Linked DNA regions of Silvibacterium dinghuense. The main gene of each other region encodes a partner of the protein of the gene in region 2 in a complex. Links are inferred from orthologs where the notes say so. Each region holds a gene or a part of one and is shown on either strand. Other genes may lie near its edges. The genes, in order: ESZ00_RS18125 and uvrB.

What was found.
Region 1: the proteins of uvrB (region 2) and ESZ00_RS18125 are in contact, whole or in part, in a crystal structure (PDB 7EGT), measured with the Thermus thermophilus proteins. The link is inferred for Silvibacterium dinghuense from one-to-one orthologs. Residues at the interface, in WP_096411307.1 of Thermus thermophilus: Glu23, Leu25, Arg26, Asp27, Gly28, Glu29, Arg30, Phe31, Arg55, Glu326, Asp327, Phe328, Glu379, Ser382, Gln383, His398, Gly400, Arg401; in WP_096412145.1 of Thermus thermophilus: His654, Arg656, Phe657, Gln666, Asp668, Glu669, Lys680, Arg681, Leu682, Ser683, Lys685, Tyr686, Ala687.

Annotation. Positions count from the first base shown.
Region 1 is NZ_SDMK01000005.1:65,827-80,470, reverse strand. Bases 3,459-6,926 are described here. They hold ESZ00_RS18125 (ATP-dependent helicase), read right to left. Parts: upstream 6,551-6,926; coding sequence 3,659-6,550; downstream 3,459-3,658. Other genes in these bases: ESZ00_RS18115 (PIN domain-containing protein), read left to right, coding at 6,900-6,926; ESZ00_RS18120 (AbrB/MazE/SpoVT family DNA-binding domain-containing protein), read left to right, coding at 6,655-6,903. Outside these bases: ESZ00_RS18140 (amino acid permease), read right to left, coding at 1-923; ESZ00_RS20175 (hypothetical protein), read right to left, coding at 1,137-1,292; ESZ00_RS18135 (hypothetical protein), read left to right, coding at 1,709-3,109; ESZ00_RS18130 (hypothetical protein), read left to right, coding at 3,149-3,394; more of ESZ00_RS18115, read left to right, coding at 6,927-7,295; ESZ00_RS18110 (LOG family protein), read left to right, coding at 7,331-7,930; ESZ00_RS18105 (ATP-binding cassette domain-containing protein), read left to right, coding at 7,954-8,706; ESZ00_RS18100 (gamma-butyrobetaine hydroxylase family protein), read right to left, coding at 8,814-9,245; ESZ00_RS18095 (sulfite exporter TauE/SafE family protein), read right to left, coding at 9,281-10,066; ESZ00_RS18090 (GGDEF domain-containing protein), read left to right, coding at 10,018-11,238; ESZ00_RS18085 (amidase), read right to left, coding at 11,259-13,130; ESZ00_RS18080 (carbohydrate porin), read left to right, coding at 13,227-14,597. UniProt on the Escherichia coli protein: A helicase with DNA-dependent ATPase activity. Unwinds DNA duplexes with 3'-5' polarity. Translocates on single-stranded DNA with 3'-5' polarity. Initiates unwinding more efficiently from a nicked substrate than double-stranded DNA.
Region 2 is NZ_SDMK01000002.1:1,025,108-1,039,278, reverse strand. The notes cover bases 8,806-11,800. They hold uvrB (excinuclease ABC subunit UvrB), read left to right. Parts: upstream 8,806-9,303; coding sequence 9,304-11,298; downstream 11,299-11,800. Other genes in these bases: ESZ00_RS13505 (DUF6600 domain-containing protein), read left to right, coding at 11,539-11,800; ESZ00_RS13515 (GH92 family glycosyl hydrolase), read left to right, coding at 8,806-9,242. In the rest of the region: ESZ00_RS13535 (MATE family efflux transporter), read left to right, coding at 1-115; ESZ00_RS13530 (HAD-IA family hydrolase), read left to right, coding at 274-966; ESZ00_RS13525 (TonB-dependent receptor), read left to right, coding at 1,319-3,868; ESZ00_RS13520 (glycoside hydrolase family 31 protein), read right to left, coding at 3,957-6,734; more of ESZ00_RS13515, read left to right, coding at 6,903-8,805; more of ESZ00_RS13505, read left to right, coding at 11,801-13,638; ESZ00_RS13500 (DUF4097 family beta strand repeat-containing protein), read right to left, coding at 13,712-14,171. UniProt on the Escherichia coli protein: The UvrABC repair system catalyzes the recognition and processing of DNA lesions. A damage recognition complex composed of 2 UvrA and 2 UvrB subunits scans DNA for abnormalities.

The DNA.
Region 1 (14,644 bases), on a different replicon or contig from region 2:
GCGATGATGCCGATGGGTACATCGCGCTGCGGGTTCTTGCACTCCTCGGCGGCGGTCGAGACGGAATCGAAGCCGATATAGGTGAAGAAGATGATCGAGCCGCCGGTGAGCACGCCCGACCAGCCGCTGGGATAGAACGGCTTCCAGTTGGAAGGATGCACGAAGTGCGCGCCCACGCCGACAAAGGCCAGGATGGCGGCGATCTTCAGCAGGACCATGATGTTATTGGTCTCCGCCGACTCGCGGATGCCGCGCACCAGGACCATGGTCAGCAGCATCACGATGAGGAAGGCCGGAATGTTGAAGCCGAAGTGCCAGCCCGAGGCATAGAGGTCGTGTCCCTGCAGGTCCTGCAGGCCGGAGGGCAGATAAGCGGGCGAGATCCATCGCAGGCTGGGATGGATGCCGAACCAGTCGAGGAAGCCGACGGCGTGCTCGGCGAAGCCGACCGAGACCGCCATGTTGGAGACCGCGTATTCGAGGATAAGGTCCCAGCCGATGATCCACGCGATCAGCTCGCCAAGCGTGGCATAGGTATAGGTGTACGCCGAGCCGGCGATAGGGATCATCGAGGCCAGCTCCGCATAGCAGAAACCGGTGAAGGCGCAGACAATGGCGACCAGGACGAGCGAAAGTGCCAGCGCCGGGCCGGCTCCGGGACGTCCGACGAGCGCCGTATGGTGCACAAGATAATCGAGGAGCGGGGTGTTCAGGATGGAGGAGGTGTCGAACTTCTCGCCGGAGATGGCCGTGCCGATGACGGTGAAGATGCCCGAGCCGATGACGGCGCCGATGCCGAGCGAGGTCAGGGAGACCGGTCCCAGTGTCTTTTTCAGACTTGTCTCGGGGTTTTCCGACTCCTGGATGAGCTTGTCGATCGATTTACAGGCTAAGGCTTGGCGCGGCAGGGTACGACTCCTCACAGGCAGTTTCTTCTCGGGAGTGTAACAGGGCAGACATAAGGTTCAGGTGGAGTTTTCAGAGGGAAAGACAAACGCCACATCTCGCGGGAGATGTGGCGTCCGGTGAATCGAAGCCGGTCGCAGATGCAGCGACCAACGGGAGCGGAGGCAAGAGCCGGTACCGTCCACACAGGCACAGACGCGCCGAAGGCGCCGTTGCCTGGACGGCTAGTCCTAGCGCTTGCTCTGGCCGCGTGCCAGCTTCTTGGTCTTCTTCTTGTTGGAGCCGCGGGGCGCAGTGCGCTTCGCCTTCGGAGCGGCCTTCTTGCGGGCGGTGCGCTTGATCGCTTTCCGTTCCGCCTTGTCTTCAATCTTGGTGGTATTCGCCATGGTTGTTCTCAGCCGCCATCGGAATGGGGCTTCTTTCTCCAGAAATCTCTTCCTTTAGATTAAATCATGCTATTCCGCATAGGGCGAATCGCCCTATGCGGCTGCGCGCAGGGCGATTTCGCTTCGCGTGGCGCTCCCGTTGGTCGCGGCACTGGCCGTGCGGGCTTATCGCCTTCGGCTGCTTTGCGCAGGGCAAACCGCCTTCGGCTGCTTCGCGCAGTGCGAACCGCCTTCGGCCCCCGCTCCCGCTGGTCGCGAGAGTGAACTTAGTCCACTGGACTTAGTTTAACTAGAAGATCGAGTGAGTGGGCGGGTGCCCCGTCCAAGCTCTGCTTGGGCGGGAAGAATAAGTCCGCCGGTTGCCGGGTGCCCCGGGAAAATCGGGTGAGCGGCTGCCGTCGTATACTTGCCGGGCCATGAACGTGTCTGCCTTTGGCCTCTTCCTGCTTCTCCCCCTGCTTTCTACCGGCCAAATCCCTGGCCAGACCATGTCCTCCATGCCCGCGGGCCACATGCCCATGGACAAGGCTTCGCCCGCTCTGCCTGCGGGTGAGAAGCTGGGCGTGGTTGCTTTTCCTGTTTCCTGCGCTCCGGCTGTGCAGCCGGCATTCAATCGCGGCGTCGCTCTGCTGCATGATTTCTGGTACGCCGAGACGGAGCCGCAATTCCGGCGCATCGTGGCCCAGGACCCGCATTGTGCCATGGCCCACTGGGGCGTGGCGATGAGCCTCTACCACCAGATATGGCAGCGCCCCGACGCGGCAACGATGGCCGAGGGCTGGAAGCAGATCGAGCAGGCGCAGTCTCTGGCCGCACCCACGCCGCGCGAGCGCGCCTACATCGCAGCGCTGGCTGACTTCTACCAGCCCGGCTCCCAGGCTTATCCCGAGCGCGTTCAGGCCTATGCGGCAGCTATGAAGGAGCTCTACCGCCAATATCCGGACGACGTGGATGCGGGCGCGTTCTACGCGCTGTCTCTTCTGGCGGCCAAGGCTCCTGACGACACCACCGTTGCCCCGGAAGAGGCTGCGATGCAGGTGCTCCGGCCCTTGTTTGTGAAATATCCGGATAATCCGGGTGTCGTGCATTACGTCATCCACGCCTGCGACAACCCTGAGCTGGCACCGCAGGGCCTTGCCGCCGCAGACCGTTATGGGCTGATCGCCCCTTCGGGCGCGCACGCCGTGCACATGTCCGGACATATCTACGCGCGGCTGGGGCTCTGGCCGCAGGATATCGACTCCCAGCTGGCCTCGATTCGCGCCTCGGATGCGGCGGAGGCGCACCGGCTTTCCGGTCTGATGGATGAGCCGCACTCCTATGATTTCCTGCTCTATGCCTACCTGCAGAGCGGCCATGATGCCGAGGCCCGCGCGGTGCTGGCGAAGATGCCGGCGGTGCTGGCGCGGATCGACGCCATGCCGGGCATGGGTAGCGGCTTCATGTCCGGTATGGTCGCTTACTACCAGGAGAAGCTGCCCATTTTCTATGACCTGGAGATGCAGGACTGGGCGGCGGCGGCGAATCTGACTCCGGCGGCTGGTGCTCCGCCGGACATTGCGGCCATGGCCTGGTGGGCGCGGGCAGTTGCGCACGGGCACCTGAAGCAGGCAGCCGCAGCCCAGGCGGATCTGGCCGCATATGACCGGTTGATGGCCTCGACCAGGGGGACGCCGCGGGCTTATGCGGCGGAATCGACGGGAGCCCGCATCACGCGTGATGAGATCGCCGCATGGGCGGACTATGCCGCGGACAGGCCTCAGGACGCCGTGGCAACGATGCGTGCGGCGGCCGATCTGCAGGACAAGGTAGGCTAGGGTGAGGTCGATATCCCGGCGCGGGAGATGCTGGGCGACATGCTGCTCGCCATGGGACAGCCGCAGGCGGCGCTGGGGGAGTACCGGGTTTCTCTCCGGCTTAGCCCGAACCGCTTCAACGGGCTGGCGCATGCCGCCGATGCGGCGGAAAAGTCGGGCGACCACCAGGACGCGGGCCAATATTACGCCGCCCTGGTCCAGTCGGCAGGACAGGCAAGCTCGGCACGTCCGGAGCTGGCCGAAGCACGGCGCTATCTCGAACACAGCAGCGTAGCTGCGAAATAGGCAACGGGACTGGCCGTCCAGGCGTTTCGCCTCCGCTCCCGCTGGTCGCAAGTGAGGACTCAGGCAGCGGGGATAGGGGTATCCCGTCCAAGCTCCGCTTGGGCGGGAAGGTAAACCCTCCGCCTCGCGCCGGGTGCCCCACATCTCGATTTTGAGATGTGGGTTCGCAGGATGACGGCGGCCAGCCGCGGTTTCACTGGCCGTCTTTATGGCTGACTGCTGGCCGTTCCTGCTGCCCCTCGCGCGAAGATCGTGAACAGGCTCTTACAGCTTCTCCAGGTTCGCGAACTTTTCCACCAGCTTCTTGGTGCCGAACTTCGCGAACTGCACGGTGAGCTTGGCATCGTCACCGTCGCCTTCGCGCCGGAAGACCACGCCATCCCCGTACTTGGCATGGCGAACACGCTGGCCGCTCTTGAAGCCCTTGCCGCCGGAGGGTTCAGGGGCTTCGACCTTGGGTCGTGAACCGGCGCTCGAGCTGCTGTAGCCGCCCTTTCCGCCAAAGAACCGGGCGATGTTGTCGAGCGACTCGCCGCTGCCGGCTTTGCCGGACGAACCGGCTCCGCGAGAGGAGTTCGAAGTTCCATAGCTGGAGCCGCCGCGGCTATAGCCCGACCCTCCGTAGCCTGACCCGCTGCGGCCGCCGTAATTCGAGCCGCCGCGGTTGTAGCTCGAACCGTAGCTGCTCGCGCTCTGGTCTTCGTCCTCGTAGCTGTAGTGGCCGCCGCTCTGATCGTCGCCGCGCCCGCCGTAGTTTGCTTCCGCCCGGCGCATGCTGCCGGCGGCCTCTTCGATCAGCGCCGAGGGAATCTCTTCGAGGAAGCGCGAAGCCATGCTCGCCTCGGGCGAATCGTTGCCGTAGCGGCGGCGATAGCGCGCGCGGGTGATGTAGAGCGTGTCCATGGCGCGGGTGAGGCCCACGTAGCAGAGCCGCCGCTCTTCTTCCATCTGGTTTGGATCGTTGAGCGTGCGCGAGTGCGGGAAGAGACCTTCCTCCATGCCTGCCAGCAGCACGAGCGGGAACTCGAGACCCTTGGCGGCGTGCAGCGTCATCAGCGTCACGCGCGACTCGGGGTCGTACTGGTCGGTGTCGCTGGCGAGAGCTGCATGGTCGAGGAATTCAGCCAGTGTTTCGCCGCGCTCCTGAGCGTCCTGCGCCGCGTTGGCCAGTTCTTTCAGGTTTTCAATGCGCGAGATGGCCTCGGGCGTGCCTTCTTCCTCGAGCGAGCGGATGTAGCCGGTGCGATCGATGACGAACTTGATGAGCTCGGGCAGCGTCGCGGCGTCTCCCGGGGCGCGGAAGCCGTCAATGCGGCCGCTGGTCTCGAGGCTTGCGCTTGCTTCTTCCTGCTTCGGCGCGAGCTTGTCGGCACGCAGCGCACGGCCTGATGCCGCAGCGTGCGGTACGGGCGGCTCGTCGGCAAAGGGATTGAAGGCCATTGCATCGACCAGGGTTTCAGGCTCGTCTCCGGGGCCGGTATGACCGGGTGAGGAAACGGGTTCGGAGGCACCGAAGGCGAAGCCGGTCTGGAATTCGTCGCCGAAATCGAAGCTGGTGGCTTCCTCGGCGGTGCTCGCCTCGGCCAGGATGCTGTCTTCTTCGGCGGCATCGCCGAAGCCGAAGCTGGTGTCGGTTTCCGGTTCTGCTGCGTCGCCAGCTTCTGTGAGCTCTTCGGGCGCGACATCGGCCGCGAGCTTGTCGGCGAAGTTCGGAGCAAGCAGTGCGCGCGAGTCTTCGATGATCTTGCGGAAAGTGTCGAGGGCGATCAGCGCGCGCGAGGGCAGCAGCTTCTCATGGAGTGCGCGTTGAATCGCCGTCCAGGTGCTGGTGCCGGTTTCGAGCGCGATGCGCTCCAGCGTCTCGACTGTCGTCTTGCCGATGCCCCGTGCCGGCGTGTTGATGACCCGCTGCAGAGCGACCGAGTCGTCCGGGTTCTGGATGAACTTCAGGTAGCAGAGCAGATCCTTGATTTCGGCGCGCTCGTAGAAGGAGAAGCCGCCGACCATGGTGTACTTGATGCCGTAGCGGCGCAGCGCCTCTTCCACCAGGCGCGACTGCGAGTTGGTGCGGTAGAGCACCGCCGCGCGCGGCTCTTCCTGCTCGGGGCCGACCTTGCGGAAGTATTTCTGGATGGTGTCGGCGATGAACAGCGCCTCGTTCTCGCCGTCCGGCGCCTCGTAATAGCCGATGAGCGAGCCGCCCTCGCGCGAGGTCCACAGGTTCTTGCCCTTGCGCTGGGTGTTGCGCGAAACCACGGCCGATGCAGCCTCGAGGATGACGCTCGTAGACCGGTAGTTCTGCTCCAGGCGGATGATCCTGCCGCCGGGGAAATCCTTTTCGAAGTCGAGGATGTTGCGGATATCGGCGCCGCGCCAGGAGTAAATGCTCTGGTCCTCGTCGCCGACGACGCAGATGTTCTTCGCTTCGCCGGCGAGGAGTTTCATCAGCTCGTACTGCGGGCGGTTGGTGTCCTGGTACTCGTCGATCATGACGTAGCGGTAGCGGCGGTTGTAGCGCTCGCGCACCTCAGCCGATGACTTAAGCACACGCACAGCCTCGAGGAGGATGTCGTCGAAGTCGAGGGCGTTGGCCTTGCGCAGCTCCTTGCGATAAGCCTCGAAGATGTGCGCGATGCGCTCGCCGTTGGCATCCGCGGAGTTCAGGTAGTACTCCTGCGGATCGATCATGTGGTTTTTCGCCCAGGAGATCTTCGAGAGCACGGTGCGCGGGGTGAGCTGCTTGTCGTCGATGCCCATGCGGCGCATGGCGGCTTTGACGATGTTCTGCTGATCGCTCTCGTCGTAGATGACGAAGTCCTTCGTCAGTCCTTCGTTGCCGATGCGCAGCACTTCGATGTCGCGGCGCAGCAGGCGCACGCAGAAGGAGTGGAAGGTGGCGACCATCGGTTTCGCCAGCGAGTTATGGCCGATGAGCTTGTCGACGCGCTCGGCCATCTCTTTCGAGGCCTTGTTGGTGAAGGTCACGGCCAGGATGGCGTCGGGTGCGACACCGCGCTCCTCGATAAGGTAGGCGATGCGATGGGTGATGACGCGGGTCTTGCCCGATCCGGCGCCGGCGAGCAAAAGCACGGGGCCGTCGACGGTCTCGACGCCGGCGCGCTGCTCGGGGTTCAGCTTGTCCAGTAAATGCCGCAAGGGGGATGTGTCCAATCCTGAAGGTGTCTTCTCCATTTTATCGCCTGCTGGATTCCTTACCTTTTTATAAAAGTAAGGAATAGAATGAAGCGTAAGGAGTGCATATGGCTACGGCTACTCTTACTTCGAAAGGCCAGATTACTGTTCCCGCGAAGGTCCGGGAAGAGCTTGGACTGAAGGCCGGAGATCGGCTGGAGTTCGTTCGCAATCAGCGGACTGGCCGTTACGAGATCATTCCCGCGACTATTTCTGTTCGTTCTCTGGAGGGAATGCTCCATCGGCCTGGCAGGAAGCCTGTGTCGATTGAAGAAATGAATGAGGCGATCGCTGAAATGGGATCTGGTCGAGGATGATTGGGCTCGACACGAATGTACTGGTCCGTTATCTGGCCAAGGATGATCCTGCGCAGATCATTCGTGTTCGCGTGTTTATGCATGCTCTCTCTGCCGCATCCCCCGGATTCATTTCTCTCATCACTCTTGCAGAAACGGCTTGGGTCCTGGGCGGAAACTATGAATTTGATCGCAAGATGATCGTCGCGGTCATTACAGCTCTTCTGCAAGCAGAAGAGCTGGTGGTTGAGCAAGCCGAAGTGGTTCGCGAAGCGCTCCATCTCTTCGAGGAGTCCCGCGCCGGTCTTTCCGATTGCCTGATCGCGCAGCTTGGTCGCCATGCCGGATGCGAATACACCGTGAGCTTTGACCGCCATGCTGCGAAGCTTCCGGGTATGAAGCTGCTCGTCTAACCCCTCTCATGCGGCTGCGATAGGATGGCGGGAGCATGAATCTCCCCCGACACAATATTGCTGTCTTCTGCGGATCGGCCTCCGGCAGCCGCCCTGCATATCTTGAAGCCGCCCGCGCACTTGGCCGCGGGATCGCTACCCGTGGGCATGGCCTGGTGTATGGCGGAGCGACTGTGGGCCTGATGGGCGCGGTGGCCGAAGCTGCGCTCGCGGACGGGGCTCCGGTGATCGGCGTGATTCCTGACGTACTCGCCGGCCGCGAGATTGCGCATCGCCACCTGACCGAGCTGCACGCCGTGGGCACCATGCACGAGCGCAAGGCGCTGATGGCCGAGCGGTCACATGCGTTTCTCGCACTGCCGGGCGGGTATGGCACGCTGGACGAGTTTTTTGAGATCGTGACCTGGGCGGTGCTGAAGATTCACGCGAGTCCGTGCGTGCTGATCAATATCGATGGCTACTGGGACCCGATGCTGGCGTTTCTGGACCATGTGCTCGCCGAGGGGTTTCTCAAGCCGGAGACGCGGGCGCTGGTGCAGCTGGCGGGCAGTGTGAACGAGGCGCTGGATCGGGTCGAACAGCACTGGGCGGCGCATCCGCATGCCGGGCTCATCGGCGATCCTTCGGTGATTTAGGTCAGAGTTGCTATCCTCCTTCCATGGCCCTGCTCGAAGCCCGCAGTCTTGCCAAATCCTATGGACCCGACGCACGCGTTGTCGATGATGTCTCCTTCTCCATTGCCGAAGGCGAGACACTTGGCCTCGTCGGGGAATCGGGCTCGGGCAAGTCGACGATTGCGCGGATGGTGCTGGGCCTGATCGAGCCGACCTCGGGTGAGGTGCTTTTCGACGGCCAGCCCGTCGGAAGATCCGGCCAGCGGGAGTTGCGGCGGCGGATGCAGGTGGTCTTTCAGGATCCCTTTGCAGCGCTGAATCCGCGGATGAGGGTACGGGAGCTGGTGGCCGAGCCTCTGGTGATCCACAAGACATGCGCGGCAGGCGAGTTGCGCGGGCGCGTGACGGAGATGCTGCGCGCGGTGGGGCTGGATGAATCCGCGCTGGAGCGCTATCCGCACGAGTTTTCCGGTGGCCAGCGTCAGCGCGTCAACATTGCCCGGGCGCTGATTCTGCGGCCGAAGATGCTGGTGCTCGATGAGCCGGTCTCGGCGTTGGATGTGAGCGTGGGCGCGCAGGTGATCAACCTGCTGCGTGAGCTGCAGCGGGATTTCGCGCTGACGTATCTCTTCATTTCGCACTCGATGCCGCTGGTGCGCTATCTTTCCACGCGGATTGCGGTGCTGCATCGCGGGAAGCTTGTCGAAGAAGGCCCGAGCCTCGAACTGTGCGCCGCTCCGCGCGAGGCGTATACGCGGTCGCTGCTGGAGGCGACGCCCAGCCTGGCTAGCTTTTAGCTCTTAGCTTCTAGCCTTTAGCTTGTTCGTGCCGGTGCGGGCGGCTTCGACCCTTTAGGGGAAAGAAAAAGGGTCCTTCCTGCCGCGTTGGGCTTTTTCCCTGGAAGCTAGAAGCTGTTTTTGCACGCCTCGCAAATGCAGTTGCGTCGCAGAAAATCCCAGGAGTAGATGCCGCTGGAATGGCCGTCATTCCAGTGGAAGCTGATGGCGTAGCGGCCGACCGGAGTCACGGTCTCAGGGCGCGGCGGCGCCTGGTACATGGGCAGCAGCTCGACAGGCTTCGCCTTTGGCTCGCCGGGCTTGCGGCCTTCGCGCTCGCGCTCTTCCACGCAGGTGGCGCAGGGGCAGGCGAGGCGCAGCCATGCGAAGGTCCATGCGCTGCGATGGCCGTCCTTCCAGTCGATCTCAACGCCGGTGCCTTCGGTCTTGTGGACGCGTACCTTGGCCGGGTCTGTGGCCTCTTTCGGCAGTGGCCGGTCGGCTTCTTCGGCGCGGCGGGCCTCTTCGGCCGACACCATCCTGATTCCTTCGTGGCTCATGCTTTCATTGTCCCTCAGAATGACATCGCTTGCGCTTAGTGCGCGTTCCGCCAGAAAAAGTAGCCTGCCATGCTGAAGCCGATAGCGATGACGAAGGCCCGCGCCAGCCGCGGATCGAGGCGCTTCCCGCCTTTTGCGCCGAGATAGCCGCCGAGCGCCGCGGTCACCATCATCAGCAGGCAGTGCTGCCAGAGCACCTGCCCGCGCACGATGAAGACGACCACGGCGATACCGTTGGCGAGCGTGGTGGTGACCACCTTCAGTGCGTTGATCTGGTGGATATTCTGAATGCCGAAGAGGGCGAGCAGGCTCATGATGAGGAATCCCGCGCCGGCGCCGAAATAGCCGATATAGAAGCACACCACGATCATGAGCAGAAAGAGCGGCAGCATCGGCGGATGAACTTCCGTCTCTTCCACGCCGCGTCCGCGCTGGTTGAGCCAGCGCGAGATGGGACCGCTGGCCGCAAAGAGAATGGCTGCGACGAGCAACAGCCAGGGAACCAGCTTCATGAAGGTGCTTTGCCCGGTATGCAGCAGGACCAGTCCACCGGCGCAGCCTCCGATGAGCGCAGCCGAGCCGAGCGGCCCTATCAGCTTCAGATTGTGTTTCAGATCTTCCCAGTAGGCGGCAATGGAGGTGAACTGTCCCGGCCACAGAGCGACGGTGTTGGTTGCGTTGGCCTGGATTGGAGGCACGCCGACACCGAGGATCGCGGGGAAGGAGAGAAAGGAGCCGCCGCCTGCCACGGCGTTGAGCGCTCCGGCTAAAAATGAGGCCACCACCAGCCAGATGCCGGCCAGATCGAAGGACATGTGCATGGAAGGATATTTTATCGGCGGGATGGAGTTTGGCTGGAGGGCAGCGCTGCCTGTGGTTTCTTCTCTTTTGCGATATGAGGGTGTTGCTATCATCGGGGTGTCCGAGCGATGGACAGAGGAGAAATATGCCAGCTGCACCGGTCTCGCCGTATGAAGCCCGACGTATGGCTGCTGTCCATAGAGTTCGCCTGCTCGGTACGCCAGCGGAAGAACGATTCGACAAGATCACGCGGCTTGCCCGGCGCATGTTCGATGTACCGATGGCATGCCTGGATATCGTCGGGGAGAAACTTGCCTGGCTGAAAAGCGTCCAGGGCTTCGATGGCCTCGAAGGGCTGCGGAAGGATTCGTATTGTCACCACACCGTTCTCGATGATGGGGTATGCCTGGTGCAGGATGCCCGCACCGACGCGCGCGTCTTTGACAGCATCCTTGCGGATTTCTGGGTTTTTTACGCCGGCGTGCCGCTGCACTTCGATGGAGAGCGCATCGGCGTGCTCTGCATCGGAGATAGCAGTCCTCGCGAATTCGGCGCGGACCAGCTTTCCGCCCTGTTCGATCTCGCCGAGCTTGCCGAGCGTGAGCTTGAGATCGCGGCGCTGTCCGAGTCGCAGCTGGCGTTGGCTGCTTCCAACGAAGAGCTCGAGATGAAGGCACGCATCGATGTGCTGACCCATGTATGGAACCGGGGAGCGATTCTGGAGTTGATGGCCGCTGAACGCGCCCGCGCCGAGGCGGCCGCTGCCACATCGGTTCTGATGATCGACATCGACCACTTCAAGAAGATCAACGATACCTTTGGCCATCCAGCCGGCGACGAGGTATTGCGGGTAGTCGCTTCCAGGCTGCGTGCCAGTATTCGCGTGCGGGATGCGGTGGGCAGATATGGCGGCGAGGAGTTTATGGTGGTGCTGCCGGAGGCCGACATCGAGGTCGCGGTTCAGGTGGCGGAGCGAATCTGCCAGGCCATAGCCGTGGCGCCCGTTCCATTCGAGCAGCACTTCATTCCTGTGACCTGCAGCGTTGGCTGCGCTGCGTCTTCCGCGACTTCACTGGACGATGTCGACACGCTTCTTGGGCATGCCGACCGCGCTTTGTATCAGGCCAAGACCTCCGGCCGGAACCGGGTGGAGGTGCATGAAGATGCGCAACGCACCTCCCCGGGAACCTAGAGCCTGTCCGGCTCTCTGCGTTAAGCGAGCCTGGGATGCGACGTGTGAAATCCTGTCGCTTCCTGATAGGCCCGGGCAAAGGCACATAGCTTCGCATCCTGGTAGTGTCCGCCGAGGAAGGTGAGGCTCACCGGTGTGCCCGGTCCTCCGACCTGATCGTCGTCTCCGGTGTTCCTGACTGGCGCCGTGGGAGCATCGGGACCGCGCAGGCCGTTTGGCACAATCACCGCGGGATGTCCGGTCAGATTCGTCGCTGTTAATTGCACGCTGCTCGAGGCGGCGACAATAATATCGACTTGTTCAAAGAGCGTTGAGATCTCGCGGATAGCGAGGGTGCGGGCACGGTTGGCCTGGATGTATTCGACCGCGGGATAGAAGCGGTGGATGCGGAAGAGATTCGGCCAGTCGTCTTCTGTCTGACGGGTGAGCAGGCGGTCGCGGCCGCTGCGCGTCAGCTCGTCGAAGGCCGCGGCGGCTTCAGCGGTGAGCAATGCGGCCATGGCATCGTAAGGGAGCTTCGGAAGTTCTACCGGCACGAGGGAAACGCCCATGGCGCGCAACTTATCGAGCGCGGCGAGATCATAGTTGCGATCGTAGGCACGCCGGGCGTGGCTGGCTTCGTTTTCGCGGCGGGCAGTTTCACGCTGTGTTCTTTCTTCGGCTGTCTCGTCCGGCTTTGCTGGCTGTTCGGGCTCAGGCTTGTCGGCTTCAAACTCGCTGACAATGTATCCGACGCGCAGCTTTCGCCAGTCGAGATCGGCATTCCAGTTGAAAGCCGCCTCGCGTGCGGCGAGATCTTGGCCATCGGGACCATAGATAGCCTGCATGACGATGGCGCAGTCTTCGACCGCGCGACAGATGGGGCCGAGCTTGTCCATGGTCCAGCTCAGCGTCATGGCGCCGGTGCGCGGCACAAAGCCGAAGGTCGGGCGGAGTCCGGTTACTCCGCAGCGTGTGGAGGGTGAAGAGATAGAGCCAAGCGTTTCGGAGCCGATGGAAAATGCGACGCAGCCGGCAGAGGTCGCAGAAGCGGGACCGGCCGATGAGCCGCTCGAGCCTTGCTTCGGATTCCAGGGATTGCGCGTGCGTCCGCCGAACCAATAATCGCCCATAGCCAGGGCACCAAGGGTGAGTTTGGCAACGAGGACAGCCCCGGCGGCGTCGAGACGCTGTACGACGGTTGCATCTTCGTCGATGACCTGGTGCTCGAAACCGCCGGCTCCCCATGTAGTCGGATAGCCCTTGACGGCGAGCAGGTCTTTCGCGCCCCAGGGCAGGCCATGCAGCGGTCCGCGAGAGTGGCCGCGGGCAATCTCCGCATCTGCATCGCGGGCCTGCGCGAGTGCCCGCTCTCTGGTGAGGGTGACGGCAAATTGCAACGTGGGGTTGTAGCGTTCGAGGCGGCGAAGGTACATCTCCGTCAGGTCGAGAGAAGAGACTTTCTTTCTTCGGACAAGATCGGCCAGCTGTGGCACGGTCGCAAAGGCCAGGTCTTCGAGGTCGGTTGGCATGGTGGCGACGGCCTGGCTGTAGACGGGAGTTTTTTTCTGCGTATTTACGACTGCACCCGGGGGCAGAGGATCAAAGATATAGGCGGGCGGAACGCTATTGGGCAGATGGAGCTTGCGGATGGACTCATAGCCTTCACGCTGCTGAGTAAGGCCGGCGATGAGCATCTGCTTCTGGTCGGGTGCAATGGTGATGCCGGCGAGAGCAGCGGCCTGATCGATCATGTCGGTTGTGATCGGCTTGAGAGCTTGCCCGGGTTGCGCGTCCTGCTGAGCCTGCGCGGCGAGCGTGAAGAGCGCTCCGGGGAAGAGCGCGGAGGCGATGCCGAGGCGTGAAGTGACGGCAAGCAATGTACGGCGATCGAACAGCGTCTGGCTGGGCATGCAGGCGGAAGACCTCTGTGTACGGATTGTTTTGCAGTATACGGAAGAGAAGGTGATGGGCGGAGCTATGCTGGCTGTGGAGAGGACCTTTTCTTGATGCGCAGATCGACAGGTGGGTGGGCACGCATGTTGGGTTCATGGATGATTGCCGCCGCTGGTGGCGTTTGGCTGACAGGCACAATGTGGGCGCAGGACTCGACCGCGCAGCTGAAGCCGCAGGGAACGCCTCCGCAGGTCATGATTCCGAGCGAGCCGCAAAGGAATGCGCGCTTCCAGCCGCAGGCCATTCCGGCGATCTTTCCGGAGGGGCAGCCGATCCAGCAGGAACTCGATGCCATTGCCGGGCCGATGGCGAAGATTCCTGCCGATCCGCTCTATCAGCGCGATCCATTGGGCTGGCCGCTGAAGCCTTTTCGAACAGCAGGGAACTGGGCGGCAAAGACTTCGCATATCAACTTCGGCGCAACCTATACCTTTCTGAACCAGTACGCGACGGTGACGCCGGAGAGCGTGCGGCACGATCAGTTGAGTGGGCGTCTCGATCTGAATGGGAACTGGGCGGTGTATAGCTCCGAGTCCACGGCAGGGTCGATCGGGTTGCTGGTGCGCTCGGGGACGAACATCGGCATGAGCCAGCAGTGGAACCTGAGCGATCAACTGGGCTCCGGGCTGTATCTGAACTGCCTGCAGGGCGGCGGCGAGCAGGAGCCGATCACGCTGAACATTCTGTACTGGCGGCAGGACTTCCTGGCGCGGCGCCTCTCGTTCTATGTGGGCAAGCTGCATCCGAATCAGCACATCAGCCTGTCGATGTTCAACAACGACGAGCGCACGCAGTTTTTGAACGGCGAAAACGACGGCGATCTTGCTATCGCCTCGGATGGAACGTATGCCGGCGGCGCGGCGATGGAATTTCAGGCGACGCCGCGTTTGTTTGTGCATGCTCTCGCTGTCGATACCGAGGGCGCGCAGCAGCGGAATATCGGCACGCTGGCGGACCGCAAGTATCTCGAGGCCATCGAGGTCGGCTGGTTCAAGGGCTTTCCCGGCAGCAAGTGGGTGAACTATCGCGGTGTGCTGTGGCGCAACGATACGAAGACGCTAGGCAGCGGGCACGGCGGCGGCATCGGCTTCGATCATGAGTTCGCCAACGGTTGGGCGCCCTTCGGCCGCTTCACGCAGGCCACCGACAAAGGCACGGCGACCAAGCAGATCGAGTCGGTGGGCGTCGTCAACACCAAGCCCTTTGGACGGCAGGGTGATTTCTTCGGCACGGCCTTCAACTGGACGAAGCCGAGCACGGGTCAGGGCAAACGCCAGGAAGGCGTGATCGAGACCTTCTATCGGTTGCGTCTGACGACAAGCATGGAAGTTGGGCCGGATATGGAAGTCTCGATCCATCCGACAAACGCGGCGAAGGCGTACTCGACGGTGCTGATGGGCGCGAGGATGCGGATCATCTTCTAACTGGTTCTGGCGTCAATGCCCGTGGGCGTGGCCATGAAAGATTTTTA
Region 2 (14,171 bases):
CACGCGTATGCACTCGCAGGGGGCGATTCTCTCCATCGTGATTGCGGAAGCGGCGATGGCGGCAGCGAGCATGGTGCTGTTTCGTGGGGGGCGCTGGAAGAAGCAACAGATTTAGTCCCTAACAGGCTCTAGCTGCTGTGAGCAGGGCGGATCGCCTGGCCTCTGCTTCCTCCGGTTGCGAGCTGAGGTTTGCGCGCTCTCTGGGCAACGAACCAGCTGGATGCCCCAGGCCTCGCATTCTCCAGATAGGGGGCTCCCGTCTACACTCAAAACATGCTGGAGATTCGGAATGCGCTGCCTGCAGAGCAGATCCGCCTGATTGTGTTCGATCTGGACGGGACGCTCATCGATTCGAAGAAAGACCTTGCTACCTCTGTCAATGCGATGCTGGCACAGTTGGGTCGGCAGGAGTTGCCGGAAGAGATCATCGCGACCTATATCGGGGATGGCGCCGGGATGCTGGTGCGTCGCGCCCTGGGCGATCCGGACGACGAGGCTCTGGTCGAAGACGGGTTGCGGCGTTTTCTTGACTACTACCGCGAGCACAAGTTGGATCACACCTATGTCTACGACGGTGTTTTTGCCTCTCTCGAAGAACTGAAGACAATGCCGGAAGGTTCACCGCGCAGAATGGCGGTGCTGACCAACAAGCCGGTCAATCCGGCGGTTGCCATCTGCGAGGCGCTCGGCCTGAGCCCATATTTTTTCCAGATCTACGGCGGGAACAGCTTTGCGACGAAGAAGCCTGATCCTGAAGGATTGCGCACCCTGATTGCCGAGGCCGGTGTGAAGCCGCAGGAAACACTGATGATTGGCGACTCCGATGTGGATATATTGACGGCGCGGCGCGCCGGGGCATGGGCGCTGGGTTGCAGGTTTGGGCTCTCGTCACATACATTGGAATCCATCCCCTCTGATTGCCTGGTCGATGCGGCATCAGAATGGACCGTAGCCCTTCAGCATTAAAAGCTCGCCCCAACCCCCTGGTACGACGAGAGGCGCGCGCATAGTAGTTTGCCGGGCCGCAGGATTTTTGGAGCGCCAACCGAAAGATCCAATTCCATAGCTAACCGCTGCATGCGCATCTGCGTTTGCGGATACATGTCATGTTGTCGATGCCTGCTCATTTTCTGTGTGGTATCGGCAGTAATGGAAACGATTCCAGTCGGGGTGAGATTTCACCCTGCTTTTACTCCTACTGCCTGAGGTTGCCGTGAGTCGTCAGACGATAGTTCTTCTCCTTTTGCTCTCTTCTTCTGCCATTGCCCAGACTCGAAACCCCGTTCTAGCAGCGGCCGCTGCAGCTGCAAATCAGCCGATGATTTCCGGTACCGTAGCCGACTCTTCGGGCGCGATCATTCCCGGGGCTGAGATCGACCTGACCGATGCGACGGGCGCGACTGTGGTCAAGACAACGACCGACGCCTCGGGTGCCTTTCAGGTGAAAGCTCCGCGCGCGGGAAATTACAACGTGCAGGTGAGTATCAATGGTTTTCAGCCGGCGACAAAGACCGTGACCGTAACCAGCAGCGCAACGCCTGCCGCGCCCGTCAGCTTCACCCTCGCTGTCGCGGAAGCGGTGCAGCAGGTGACGGTGAATGCCGGATCGCAGGTGGATCTGACGTCCTCGGATAGCAATGGCAACACTTCGGTGATGTCGGCCAGTGATATGAAGGATTTGCCCATCTTCGACAACGATTACGTTACGGCGATGAGTTCTTTTCTCGACGGCGGCTCAGAGGGGACATCGGGCTCGGGGCTGATGGTGGATGGCATGGAGGCCAACCGCGCTCTCGTGTCGCCCTCGGCGGTGCAGGAGGTGCGCATCAACCAGGATCCATATTCTGCGCAGTATTTCTGGCCGGGCCGCGGACAGATTGACATCATCACCAAGCAGGCCGCCGATGCCTACCACGGTGAGTTCAACTTCACCTTCCGTGATTCGGCGATGAATGCGCAGGAGGACTTCTCGCCGAGTAAGCCCTATGAGCAGCGGCAGATCTATGAGGGCAGCCTGACTGGACCGGTGGCGCATTCGAAGTCGACCATGTTCCTGTTCTCTCTGAACCGCGCGGTGGAAGATCTGACTGCCGTGGTGAACGCGACGGTGGCCCCGACGGCGGAGAATCCTGATGGTGTATACAACGAGAATGTACCGGCGCCGACGACGGATACGGAGTTCTCCATCAAGATCGGGCACCAGTTCACCGACAGCCACAGCGCATCGGTGATGTATTCGTTCCAGAACGCGCACAACACGAACTCAGGCGTCGGCAACCAGACCTTGCCCGAGGCCGGATACGATACGCAGACGCGTGAAGACGACCTGACCCTCCATGACAACTACATCGTCTCCGGCTCCATGCTGAATGAGGCATCGCTGGCGCTCGAGCGCAGCTATGACCCGGTAAAGGATGTGCAGGAAGGCCCGATGCTGGTGGTGAGTGGTAACTACACCGGCGGCAGCGCCCAGGCCGATCAGTTGAACACCGAATACAATCTGCGCGCCAATGAGATGCTGACCTGGACTGTAGGCCCGCACACGCTCAAGTTCGGTGTGAATGTGCCGCATTTCGGTCGCCGTGTGCGCGACGACATGACGAACGAGGATGGTACCTATACTTTCAGCCCGACGTATGCGGCGGATGGTTCGGTGATCGCAACGTCAATCGAGAACCAGCAGGCCGGCGTACCTTCCGGCTTCAGCATGGCGAACGGGCAGACACGCTTCGTCTATCACCAGCAGGAAGTTGGCGCGTTCGTGCAGGACCAGATCAAGCTGAAACCCTGGTTTTCGGTGACCCCGGGACTTCGCTATGACTGGCAGACCTTCCCTGGAGATACGAATAACTTCTCTCCGCGTATCTCGTTCGCCTGGGTGTGGGATCAGAAACACGAGATGGTGCTGCGCGGCGGTGCTGGCGTCTACTTCGATCGCAGCGGATCGGGTCCGCTTATCGACCTCGCACGCTACCAGGATGCGAAGCGGCGGCTGATGGAACTCTCGTCGAACCAGGAGACGCTCTGCTATCCCATTACAAATTGCATCGATACAGCGACGCTCCCGGTCTCGTATGTGGAACTACAGCAGGGCATCCGTACGCCATATGATGTGGAGTACGGCCTGACGCTGGAGCGCAAGGTCGGCGAGAAGGGTGTGGTCTCGGTTGGTGGCCGTATCAGCCGCTGGACGGGACTGTATCGCTCGATCGATGAGAACGCGCCGTTGGGGCCGGACTATACGACACGGCCCAATCCCAACATCTCGCAGTTGAGGCAGATCCAGTCCGAGGGCAAACAGATCGGTTCGGCGCTGGACATCAACTATCGTGGCCGCTTCAACAAGCGCTTTACTGGTTTTGCGTGGTACACGCTGGCCAACAGCGGCAACAACACCGACGGCATCTCGTGGTTCCCGGAGAATCAGCGCGATCCTGAAGCGGAATGGGGCCCATCCTCGTGGGAGCAGCGCAATAAGTTCGGCGTGTATGGAGCCATCAATCCGCAGCATCTGCTGAACCTGGGCGTCGGCGTCTTTGCGAACAGCGGCAAGCCGTGGTCGATTCTCACTGGAACGGATGCGTACGGTACCGACCTCTTCAATGCCCGGCCGGATGGTGTGCCGCGCAACTCGGAGATCGGACCGGACTACGCAGACGTGGATCTGCGCTGGGGCTACGACTTCAAGCTGCAGCCAAAGGAAGTGGATAAGAGCCCGACGCTGGGTTTCTCAGTGTCGTCCTTCGATGTGCTGAACCATCCGAATGGTTCGTACGTGGATACGACAGAGGGCAGCACGGACTTCGGTCAGGTAACAAGTGCGTATGCTCCGCGGCGTACGCAGCTCGCCATGCGCTTCCAGTTCTAAAGCGCACGAAACCTCTATCAACAAAAAGCGGAGCGCCCTTGGGCCCTCCGCATTTTGTTTGCTGCCAGGGTTGTGTTGTCCGTTTCGATTACTGGGCTGGCTTGCCGTCATTCAGGAGTGCGAGCGCGCGGTTCAGAGCGGCTTTGTAGCGGCGGGCGCGCTCGATGTTGGTGTCAGCTCCTTTGTCCTGCATGAGCTGTTTTGCGAGCTGATCGTCGGGAATGTTTGCCGCAGTCACTTTCGCATGGAGTTCGTCCATCGCCTGCGCATAGACGCCGGAGAAGCGGGTGAGCTCGTTGCGTGCATCCTGCGGATGGTAGTGCATGCGGTCGCCTGTCTGCAGCGCATCGATTAGCGGATCGGACGACCAGGTGAAGGGCCACATGGAGTTCAGCGCATCATAAGCGGCCCGCAAACGGGTAATGGAGCCGGGGAAGCCATCGAGTTTGCTGCGTGAAGCAAGCGAGCCAGGCGCACGATGGATTTCGACACGCAGTGGCGAGTGCACCGACTGGCTGGGCACGCGGATCGTGGTAGTCAGCCTGTTGCCATCGTAGGTCCATCCCGACTCGCCATCATGCTGAGCGATATCTGTGCCATTGACGGTTACAGAATCCGGCGGCCAGTCGAGCGGCAGACGAATTTCGTAGCCGCGCGATTCGAGCATGCCGGGATACTGGCCTTCGGCCGGGGAGACTTCGACGGTCAGGGTGTCGCCGGACTGGCTTGCGGTGAGCGGAGTCCAGGTGCAGACACCGCTCTTGTATGCCTCGGAATCGCTGGCGTCTTCATAGAGGCGATACGTGGACTTCTGCCCGTCATCGAGCGGATAGACATTCACGATGAGCGGATCCACCGGCTTCGCTCCGGTGTGCAGCATGGGCGGCTGCATGGGAAGGATCGCGCCGGCGCGGATGTAGACCGGAATCTGATCGAGCGAGAAGTTGCGATCGACAAGCTGCGGGCCAGTAAAGTGCTTGCCGGTGTCGCGTTCTACCCACTCTCCATCCGGAATCCAGATTTTCTCGTGTGCAAGTTGCGTGGAAGCGTCCATCTGCGTGACGACAGGCTGCACGATCATCTGGCTGCCGAAGGCATACTCACTGCGTTGCGAGTAGGCTGCGTCAGCTTCCGGCCAGTCGTAGTAAAGCGGATGAACGAAGGCGAGGCCCGTGTCATAGGTGCGGCGCGCTTCGGTGTAAATGTAAGGCTGGAGCGCGTAACGCATCTGGAAGGCATTGCGCATGACATCGGCATAAGTGGCCGGATAAGCCCAGATGCGGCGTTCGGAGTCCGGATTCTTCGTCGTATGCGTGCGCAGGATGGGGCTGAAGGCGCCGAACTGCACCCAGCGGGTAAAGAGTTCGGGTTCGACAGCGCCAGGCATGTGGCCGCCGATGTCGTGGCTCCAGTAGGCATAGCCGACATTGGCGGCGGTCGCGGTGAACCAGGGCTGGAAGGCGAGGGATGGCCACACGGAGACCGTGTCGCCGGAGAAGCCGATCTGATAGCGATGGTTGCCGAGCCCACCCCAGCGGTGGAAGAGCAGAGGACGCTTGCCTTCGCGTTCCTGGTCGGTGAAGTGAACGTAGTTAAGCCACCACGTATTGTTCACACCGGGGAGATTCGAGTCGAGCTCCTGCTGCCAGTCGAGCCACCAGAAGTTTACGCCTTCTTTCTCCAGCGGATGGTGCAGCAGGTTCATGTAATTCAGCGCGAATCTCTTATTGGAGATATCGAAGGGCACGTATTTATGTGTGGCCGGATCGATGCCCATGGCGCGCGCCATCGCCGGGTAGGCGTCTTCCCATGGCTGCACGCCGGAAGCCGGATGCAGATTGAGCGTAACCTTCAGACCTTCCTTGTGGATATGGTCGAGAAACGCTTTGGGATCGGGGAAGAGCAGCGGATTCCATGTGTATCCCGACCAGCCGAGATCATGGCCGGACTGGTCTTCCTCATGCTTGGCCTCGAGTTGCCGCTTGTTGAGGTGCCAATCCATATCGATGACCAATACATCGAGCGGCACATCGTTCTCGCGGAAACCGCGGACAAGGTTCTCGAGCTCCTGGTCGCTGTATGCCCAGTAGCGTGACCACCATGCACCGAAGGCAAAACGAGGCGGCAGGGGAATCCGTCCAGCGACGGTTACATAATCCTGAAGCGCCTGCTTGTAATCGTGGCCGTAGCCAAAGAAGTAGAGATCGGTGCGGTCGCCCGCAGGGCGCACCATGACCCAGGGCCATTCACTGTTTTCGCCCTTCGCAAAGGTGAAGTCGTCGGAATCGAAAAGTGGCCGCTTGGAGTCGTCGACAACAGACCATCCATTGCGTGAGACAAGGCCCTGGCCGATAGGCTCGCGGGTTTTGTCACCGAGAGCGCCGTCGAGGGTGCGTGTGGTGCCGAGCAGGTTGCCGCTGTCTTCAAGGCCAGGATGCCAGGTGACAGGTTTGCCGTCGAGTTGAAGCGTGACGGTGAGATTGTCCGCAGTGAAGCCGCCGCTTCCAGAGCCGTCATAGACCAGCGTGAGGCTGTGGGTGATGAGAGTGAGTTTCTTGCCGGAGCGCTTCACGGAAAATTCTGGAACAGGGAGGCGGCGATTGAGAAAAACGAAGGAAGGGTGATCTTCGAATTTGTCGTCGGCTGCATACTCCATGCGGATGAGCTGCGGAGTGAGAACGGTGAAGCGCGTGTGTCCAAAGCGGACGATGGCTTTGGGGTCGGCAATGGGGCTATAGGAGGCTTCGGGTGCTGTGGTGATCGCGGACTGCGACGATTGGGCCAGAGCAGCAGGTGCGGCGGCAGCGAACGGCAGCACGGAGACGGCAGCAAGGCAGAGAGGGAGCAGGCGTGGCATCGGGGGCATAGCGCAGTCAGAATAACGGTTGCAGGGATAGAAGAGCGAATACAAAAGAGGGTTTCCGTATCTGCTGAGGAAACGTTACCATAGCTGCGCAGAGCGCACGGCGGAAATACCGGGCTGCAACGTTGCCGTGCTCGAAAGCAGGGAATGTCCGTTCCAGAGGAGTCATGCATGCCGGTCCATTGTTCTGTCCTGGGGTTGTTCCGTGTGAGGTCGATAGGGATTCTTACGCTTGCTCTTACGCCATTGATCGCTGTGGGCACGGTTGCATACGCGTCAGCCGGGAATGACGCGCAGGCCGATGGGCCGGCGCAGAAGGTTAATCCCTTTGTTGGAACCGGCAAGGGGCCGGGCGACAGTGAGAATCTGTTTCCGGGAGCGGTGATGCCGTTCGGCATGGCACAGTTCAGTCCTGACACGGAAGATCACGGGCTCGGCTACCACTATTATCAGGACACGATCAAAGGATTCAGCATGACCCACATGAGTGGCGTGGGCTGCTCCAATGAGGGCGAGGTTTTCGTTACGGCGACCACCGGCCCGGTCTCGACACAGGAAGCCAATTTTGAATCGCCTTATTCGCATGATCAGGAGAAGGCTGCCCCTGGCTACTATCAGGTCCGTCTGCTGCGCCAGGACGTGAACGCGGAGCTGACCGCGACAGATCGCACGGGCATGGTGCGCTTTACTTTTCCAGCGGGCAAAGCCGCGAATGTTCTGGTGCCCATCAGCCACACGCTGAATCACACGACGGGCGCAGAGATTCGGGTTGTAGGCGATCGCGAGATGGAGGGTTTCGTGGAAAACGAAGCCTTCTGCGGCGTGAAGCAGACATACAAGATTTATTTTGTGATCCGCTTCGACCGCAGCGTCGGGAGCTCCGGGACATGGAATGGTGTCCCAGACCACGCGGTTGCTCCGGAAGAAAGCGGCCGTTCGGCTACACAGACAGCTCCCGGCCGGTGGATCGGAGCCTATGCCTCGTGGCCGGCGTCGAACCAGCAACAGACGGTGACGGCGCAGATCGGAATCTCGTATGTCGATCTTGCAGGCGCGCGGAACAATCTCAAGACAGAGGCTGAGGGAAAGAGCTTCGAGCAGATTCGTGCAAGCGCCGAGTCCGCATGGAACAAGGCGCTGAGTGTGATCGAAGTCTCCGGCGGATCGGAGACGAATACACGGGTCTTTTATACGGGGCTCTATCACAGTCTGTTGATGCCGAGCGTTCTGAGCGATGTGGATGGGCGTTATATCGGCTTCGACAACGTAATTCATCAAGTAAAGGCCGGCCATCTGCTCTACGGAAATTTCTCCGGATGGGATATTTATCGCAGCCAGATGCCGTTGTTGGCATTGATCGAGCCGAAGCGTGTGGAGGATATGGCGGAGTCGGTCGCGCTGATGTATCGGCAGGGCGGATGGATCGATCGCTGGCCACAGATCAACGCCTATACGAACATCATGGCCGGCAGTCCTCTGAGCGTGATCGTGAGCACGGCGTGGCTCGATGGGTTGCATGATTTCGATATCGACACAGCATGGAAGGGTATGTGGCTCGATGCAACGCAGCCTGCTCCCGAAGGCAAGCCATATCAGGGACAGATCGGCATGCAGTGGATCAACACGCTGCATTATGTGCCCAACGACAAGGTGGAGTATGGCTCGGTGTCGCAGATCCAGGAGGACGCGATCGCGTATGCCTCGCTGTATCGTCTGGCGAAGGCGCTGGGCAAGACGGACGACGCGAAGACGATGTATGACCGCGCACTGTACTACCGGAACGTCTTCAATCCTGAGAACCTCTACTTCCAGCCTCGCAATGCGGATGGAAGCTGGGTGCCGAACTTCGATCCGGTGCAGAACGGCAAAGGTTTCATTGAGGGCTCAGGCTGGCACTACCAGTGGTTCGCCCCTGCGGACATGGCCTGGCTGGTGAAGGCTATGGGGCAGGATCTCTTCAACCAGCGCCTGACTGCGTTCTTCGACTACAAGACGCCGGGCTGGTACGGCCAGTACTACAACCCCTATAACGAAACGGATCTGCAGGCACCCTTTGAGTTCAACTTCTCCGGACAGCCATGGGAGACGCAGCGCGTGGTGCGGCGTGTGCTCAAGGAGAACTATCCGGATACGCCGGATGGCATTCCCGGCAACGACGACTGTGGAGAGATGTCGTCCTGGGCGGTGATGAGCATGATGGGCTTCTACTCGGTCGATCCTGCGAGTCTCGCCTATGAGTTGACCAGCCCGGTATTTCCCAAGGTTGTCATCCACCTGCAGGCGCCGTACAAGGGCAAGATATTCACGATCGAGACCTCGCCCAATCCGGAGAGCACGCCATATATCCAGGGTGTGAGGCTGAACGGAGCGGCGCACGCGAAGAACTGGATCACCTTCCAGAACATGAGCGATGGAGGCCGCCTGCAGTTTGTCCTGGGCACGGAACCTGACAAGTCATGGGGGGCCGCGCCGCAGGATGCACCGCCGTCGGTGAGCGAGGAGCAGCCATAACGCAGTGGAATGATGCTGGAGCAAGCGTCGGCGACGCTTGCTCCAGCATCCATATACCATCATGAGTGTGGACTTCGAACTGGTAAGCGAATATATGCCGCGCGGTGACCAGGCGCGGGCAATTCCGGAGCTGGTCTCGGGCGTGAACTCGGGCGAGCAGCATCAGGTGCTGCTCGGTGTCACGGGTTCGGGCAAGACCTACTCCATGGCCAAGGTCATCGAGGAGCTGAACCGCCCCGCGCTGGTGTTGGCGCATAACAAGACGCTGGCCGCTCAGCTCTATCACGAGTTCAAGCAGTTCTTCCCGAACAACGCGGTCGAATACTTCGTTTCCTACTACGATTACTACCAGCCGGAGGCCTACATCCCTTCGGGCGACCTGTATATCGAGAAGGAAGCGACGATCAATGAGGAGCTGGATAAGCTGCGCCTTTCCGCTACCCGCTCGCTTTTCGAGCGCCGCGATGTGGTGATCGTTTCGTCGGTCTCCTGCATCTATGGCCTTGGCTCCCCGGAAGCCTACTACGGCATGCTGCTGCTGCTCGAAAAAGGGCAGAAAATCCGGCGTGATGATATCGTGCGGCGTCTGGTGGAGATTCTCTACGAGCGCAACGATGCCGACTTCCGGCGCGGCACCTTTCGTGTCCGCGGAGACGTGATCGAGGTCTATCCAACCTACGATGAGATGGCCTATCGCATTGAGCTCTTCGGGGATGAGATCGACACACTTTCGCAGATCGATCCGCTCTTCGGCACGGTGAAGCAGAAGTATGCGCGGCTGCCGATCTATCCCAAGAGCCATTACGTCGTACAGCCAGATCGCAAGCGGACGGCGATGGATTCGATCCTCGACGAGCTGGGCTGGTGGGAGAAAGAACTCGAAGGGCAGGGTCGGCTGGTGGAGTCGCAGCGTATTCACCAGCGTACGCGCTTCGATCTGGAGATGATCAAGTCCGTCGGCTACTGTCACGGCATCGAGAACTACTCGCGGCATTTTTCCGGACGCCTGCCGGGCGAGCCCCCACCGACGCTACTCGACTATTTCCCGCAGGATTATCTGCTGTTCATCGACGAGTCGCACGTAACGGTGCCGCAGCTTCATGGCATGTGGCATGGTGACCGTTCGCGCAAGCAGAATCTCGTCGATTACGGGTTCCGTCTTCCTTCGGCGACAGACAATCGGCCGCTGAAGTTCGAGGAGTTTGAGGGACGCATCAACCAGGTGATTTATGTTTCTGCGACGCCGGGAGCCTATGAGCTAACGAAGAGCGCGGGTGTCGTGGTGGAGCAAATCATTCGGCCTACGGGACTGATCGATCCGGAAGTCGAGATCCGGCCGATCCGTGGGCAGATCGACGATCTGCTGGCGGAGATCAGGGATCGCGCCGCCAAAAACGAGCGCGTGCTGGTTACGACGCTGACCAAGCGCATGGCCGAAGACCTCGCCGGGTACTACTCCGAGGTCGGCGTGAAGTGCCGCTACATGCACTCCGAGATTGAGACGCTCGAGCGCGTGCGGCTGCTGCGCGATCTGCGCAAGGGCGAGTACGACGTCCTGATCGGGATTAACCTGCTGCGCGAAGGACTGGATCTGCCGGAGGTTTCGCTGGTGGCGATCCTCGATGCGGACAAGGAAGGTTTCCTGCGTTCGAGCGGATCGCTGATCCAGACCATCGGCCGTGCAGCACGGCACATCAACGGACGCGCGATTCTTTACGCCGATCGCATCACCGATTCGATGAAGCAGGCGATGGATGAGACCAGCCGCCGGCGCGAGGTGCAGCGGGCTTACAACGAGGAGCACGGAATTACACCGAAGTCTGTGTCTCGCTCGGCAGATATGTCGCTGGCTGCGATTCTGAAGGCAGACTATGCGGACCTGACGGATGAATCCGAATCGATGCCCGAGTTCGCATCGCAGGCGGAACTGGATGCGCACATCGGAAAGCTTGAGAGCGACATGCGCGAGGCAGCGAAAAAGTTCGAGTTCGAGAAGGCCGCAAAACTTCGCGATACCATCAAAGAGCTGCGGACAAAAGAGTTTCTCTTCAGTTAAAAGCTGGCACAACAGGCGGACGTACTGTTGTTCTTTGGAGCTTCAGTATGTCCGCTTTTCATTTTTCCTTTCAGTGCGTGAGTACGTAGAATTTGCCGCTTGCCGTGTCTTTTCTTCCATGACAACTTCCTCATCTATGTGGGTTAAAGTGCAGTGATGGTTCGTGCCTCGCGAGCTCTCTCCGCTGCTTATCGCGCAGGCTTTGGATGAACGGCTGTACTCTACGGAGAAAACCCACGTATGAAGAGTTTGAAAACGATACCAGCGGTAGCCGCCATCATGGCGGCAGCCGCGCTGTTATGGATTCCTGCGCTGCAGGCGCAGGACATGGACCCGCCGGCACGTGTGGCGAGGATTGGATATCTGCAGGGCGCAGTATCTTTGCAGCCGTCAGGTGTGGATACCTGGAATGCCGCACCGCCGAACTATCCGATGGTCAGTGGTGACCGTCTCTATACAGATCAGGGCTCGCGGGCGATCATCCAGCTTGGGGCTTCGGATGTGAGGATGTGGGGCGGCACGGATGTGACGCTTACCAACCTTACCGATAACTATGAGCAGATTGGTCTGGCCTCGGGTTCGGTGCGCGTGCGCGTCTTTGCCATCGATCCGCAGAATGTGATCGAGGTCGATACTCCGAATGGCGCGGTCATCATCGAGCAGCCAGGCGACTATCGCATCAACGCCTATGGTCCTGATGCTTCGCTGGTCGCGGTGAATGCAGGCGCGGTGCAGGTTGCTGCTCCGGGAGTGAATCAGGAGGTTGTGCAGGGACAGGCCGTTCAGCTTTACGGCACAAATCCGGTAGAGCTGGGTCTTGTCGAGATGCCGGGCTTCGATGATCTTGACCGTTGGTCGATTGATCGCGACCACCACATCCTCAACTCGATCTCTGCGCGCTATGTGAGCCGCGAGATGCCGGGGTATGACGATCTGGATGACAACGGTAACTGGTCGGTGACCCCGGATTATGGACCGGTATGGTATCCGACGGGCGTGGCCGTGGGCTGGCAGCCGTATACCGTGGGCCACTGGGCGTATGTAGCGCCATGGGGCTATACCTGGGTCGATGACACCTCGTGGGGGTATGCGCCCTTCCACTATGGCCGCTGGGCTGTGATCGGCGGCCGCTGGGGCTGGGTGCCGGGACCGCCGGCAGTGCGGCCTGTCTACTCACCGGCACTGGTGGCTTTTGTCGGCGGCGGTCCGGGCTTCTCAATCGGGATCAGCATCGGTGGTGGTGGCGGTGGTGTGGCCGCGTGGTTCCCGCTGGGTGTCGCTGAGCCGTATGTGCCCTGGTATCACTGCTCGCCGCACTATGTGCAGAACGTCAACGTGACCAACGTCAATGTGACGGTCATCAGGAACACGACCATCATCAACAACTACAACACCTTCATCACCAACACGCGTACCGTCAATAACGTCAACCAGATCAACGTGACGAACGTGAATTATGTGAACCGTCAGCGTGTCGTGGCTGTGCCGGCCAACAACTTCGCCGGTGGCGGACGCGTGCAGCCGGTGCGACTGAACCAGGCGCAGGTGCAGCAGATCTCGCGTGCGCCGATCATGGTGGCGAAGTCTCCGGCTCCGGCCCCGCAGCGTCCTCTGCTGCAGGCTCGTCCGGCGGCAGCGGTAGCGCGGCCCGTGGCTCGTCCGGCGCTGATGACGCCGCATGGCCAGGTGATCGCGACGCCCGTGGCGAATCGCCCTGCAGCGCGGCCTGTATCCCTCCCCAAGCCGCAGCCGGCAACGGCGATCAAGCCCGCGGCGCGGCCTATTGCTCCGAACCTGAAGCCGGCCTCGCCTGGCGCGAATGCGCGTCCTGCAGCGCCGGTGAACAATAATGCCCGTCCAGTCGCTCCGGCGGCAGGAAACAATGCCCGTCCTGCGGCTCCGGAGAATAACGCTCGTCCGGCTGCACCGGGGAACGCTGCTCGTCCCACTACGCCTGCCGGCAATCAGGCACGGCCTGAAGCCCCAACCAATGGAAATGCTCGTCCCGCAACACCGGCCGAGAATACCCGTCCGGCTCAGCAACAGGCTCGTCCAGCGCAGCAGGCAACCCGTCCTGAAACGCAGACGGCGCGTCCCGAAACCCAGGCACGCCCTGCAACTTCGGAGGCGCGCCCGGCACCGCAACAGGCTCGTCCCACGCCTGCTCGTCCGGAGCAGCAGGCTGCCAAGCCGGAAGCGCGGCAGGGCCAGCAGCCCCAGGCGCGTCCACAGCAGAAGCAGCCTCTGACAAAGGAGCAGCAGGAGGCGGAGAAGAAGCGGCAGCAAGAGCAAAAGCAGGAAGAGCAGAAGAAAGAAGAGCAGGAGAAACAGCCGCAGTAGAAATGCGGCAAAACAAAAGGCCTCGCCACGAAGCGTTTTCGTGGCGAGGCCTTTGTTTTTATGATGGGATGATTTAGCGGATGCGGATATCTCCGGAGCCGGTCTCGATGCGGACAACCGGACCTCCGCCGTTAATATCGCCGGTGATGTGGTGGCGTTCGAGGCTGCCATGGGTCGAGATCGGCGGATCGCTATGGATGGAGCCGGACCCGGTCGAAGCATCGAGGCTGAACTTGGCATGGCCGGCGGTGTCGATGGAGACGGAGCCTGACCCGGTTTCGAGCTTCCAGTTCGTAGAGGGATTGCCTGCGATCTCAATATCGCCCGATCCGGTTTCAGCATAGAGCGCACCATTGACTCCGCTCAGCCGGATGGAGCCCGATCCGGTCTCTGCCTTCACGTCCGGGGTGCCGCGCAGCTCGGCATGGATGTCTCCTGAGCCGGTGCCTAGCACGACGCGTCCGGTGAAGCCGATGGCCTCGATGGAGCCCGATCCGGTGTTGGCCTTCAGCGGTCCCTCCAGGTCGCGCAGC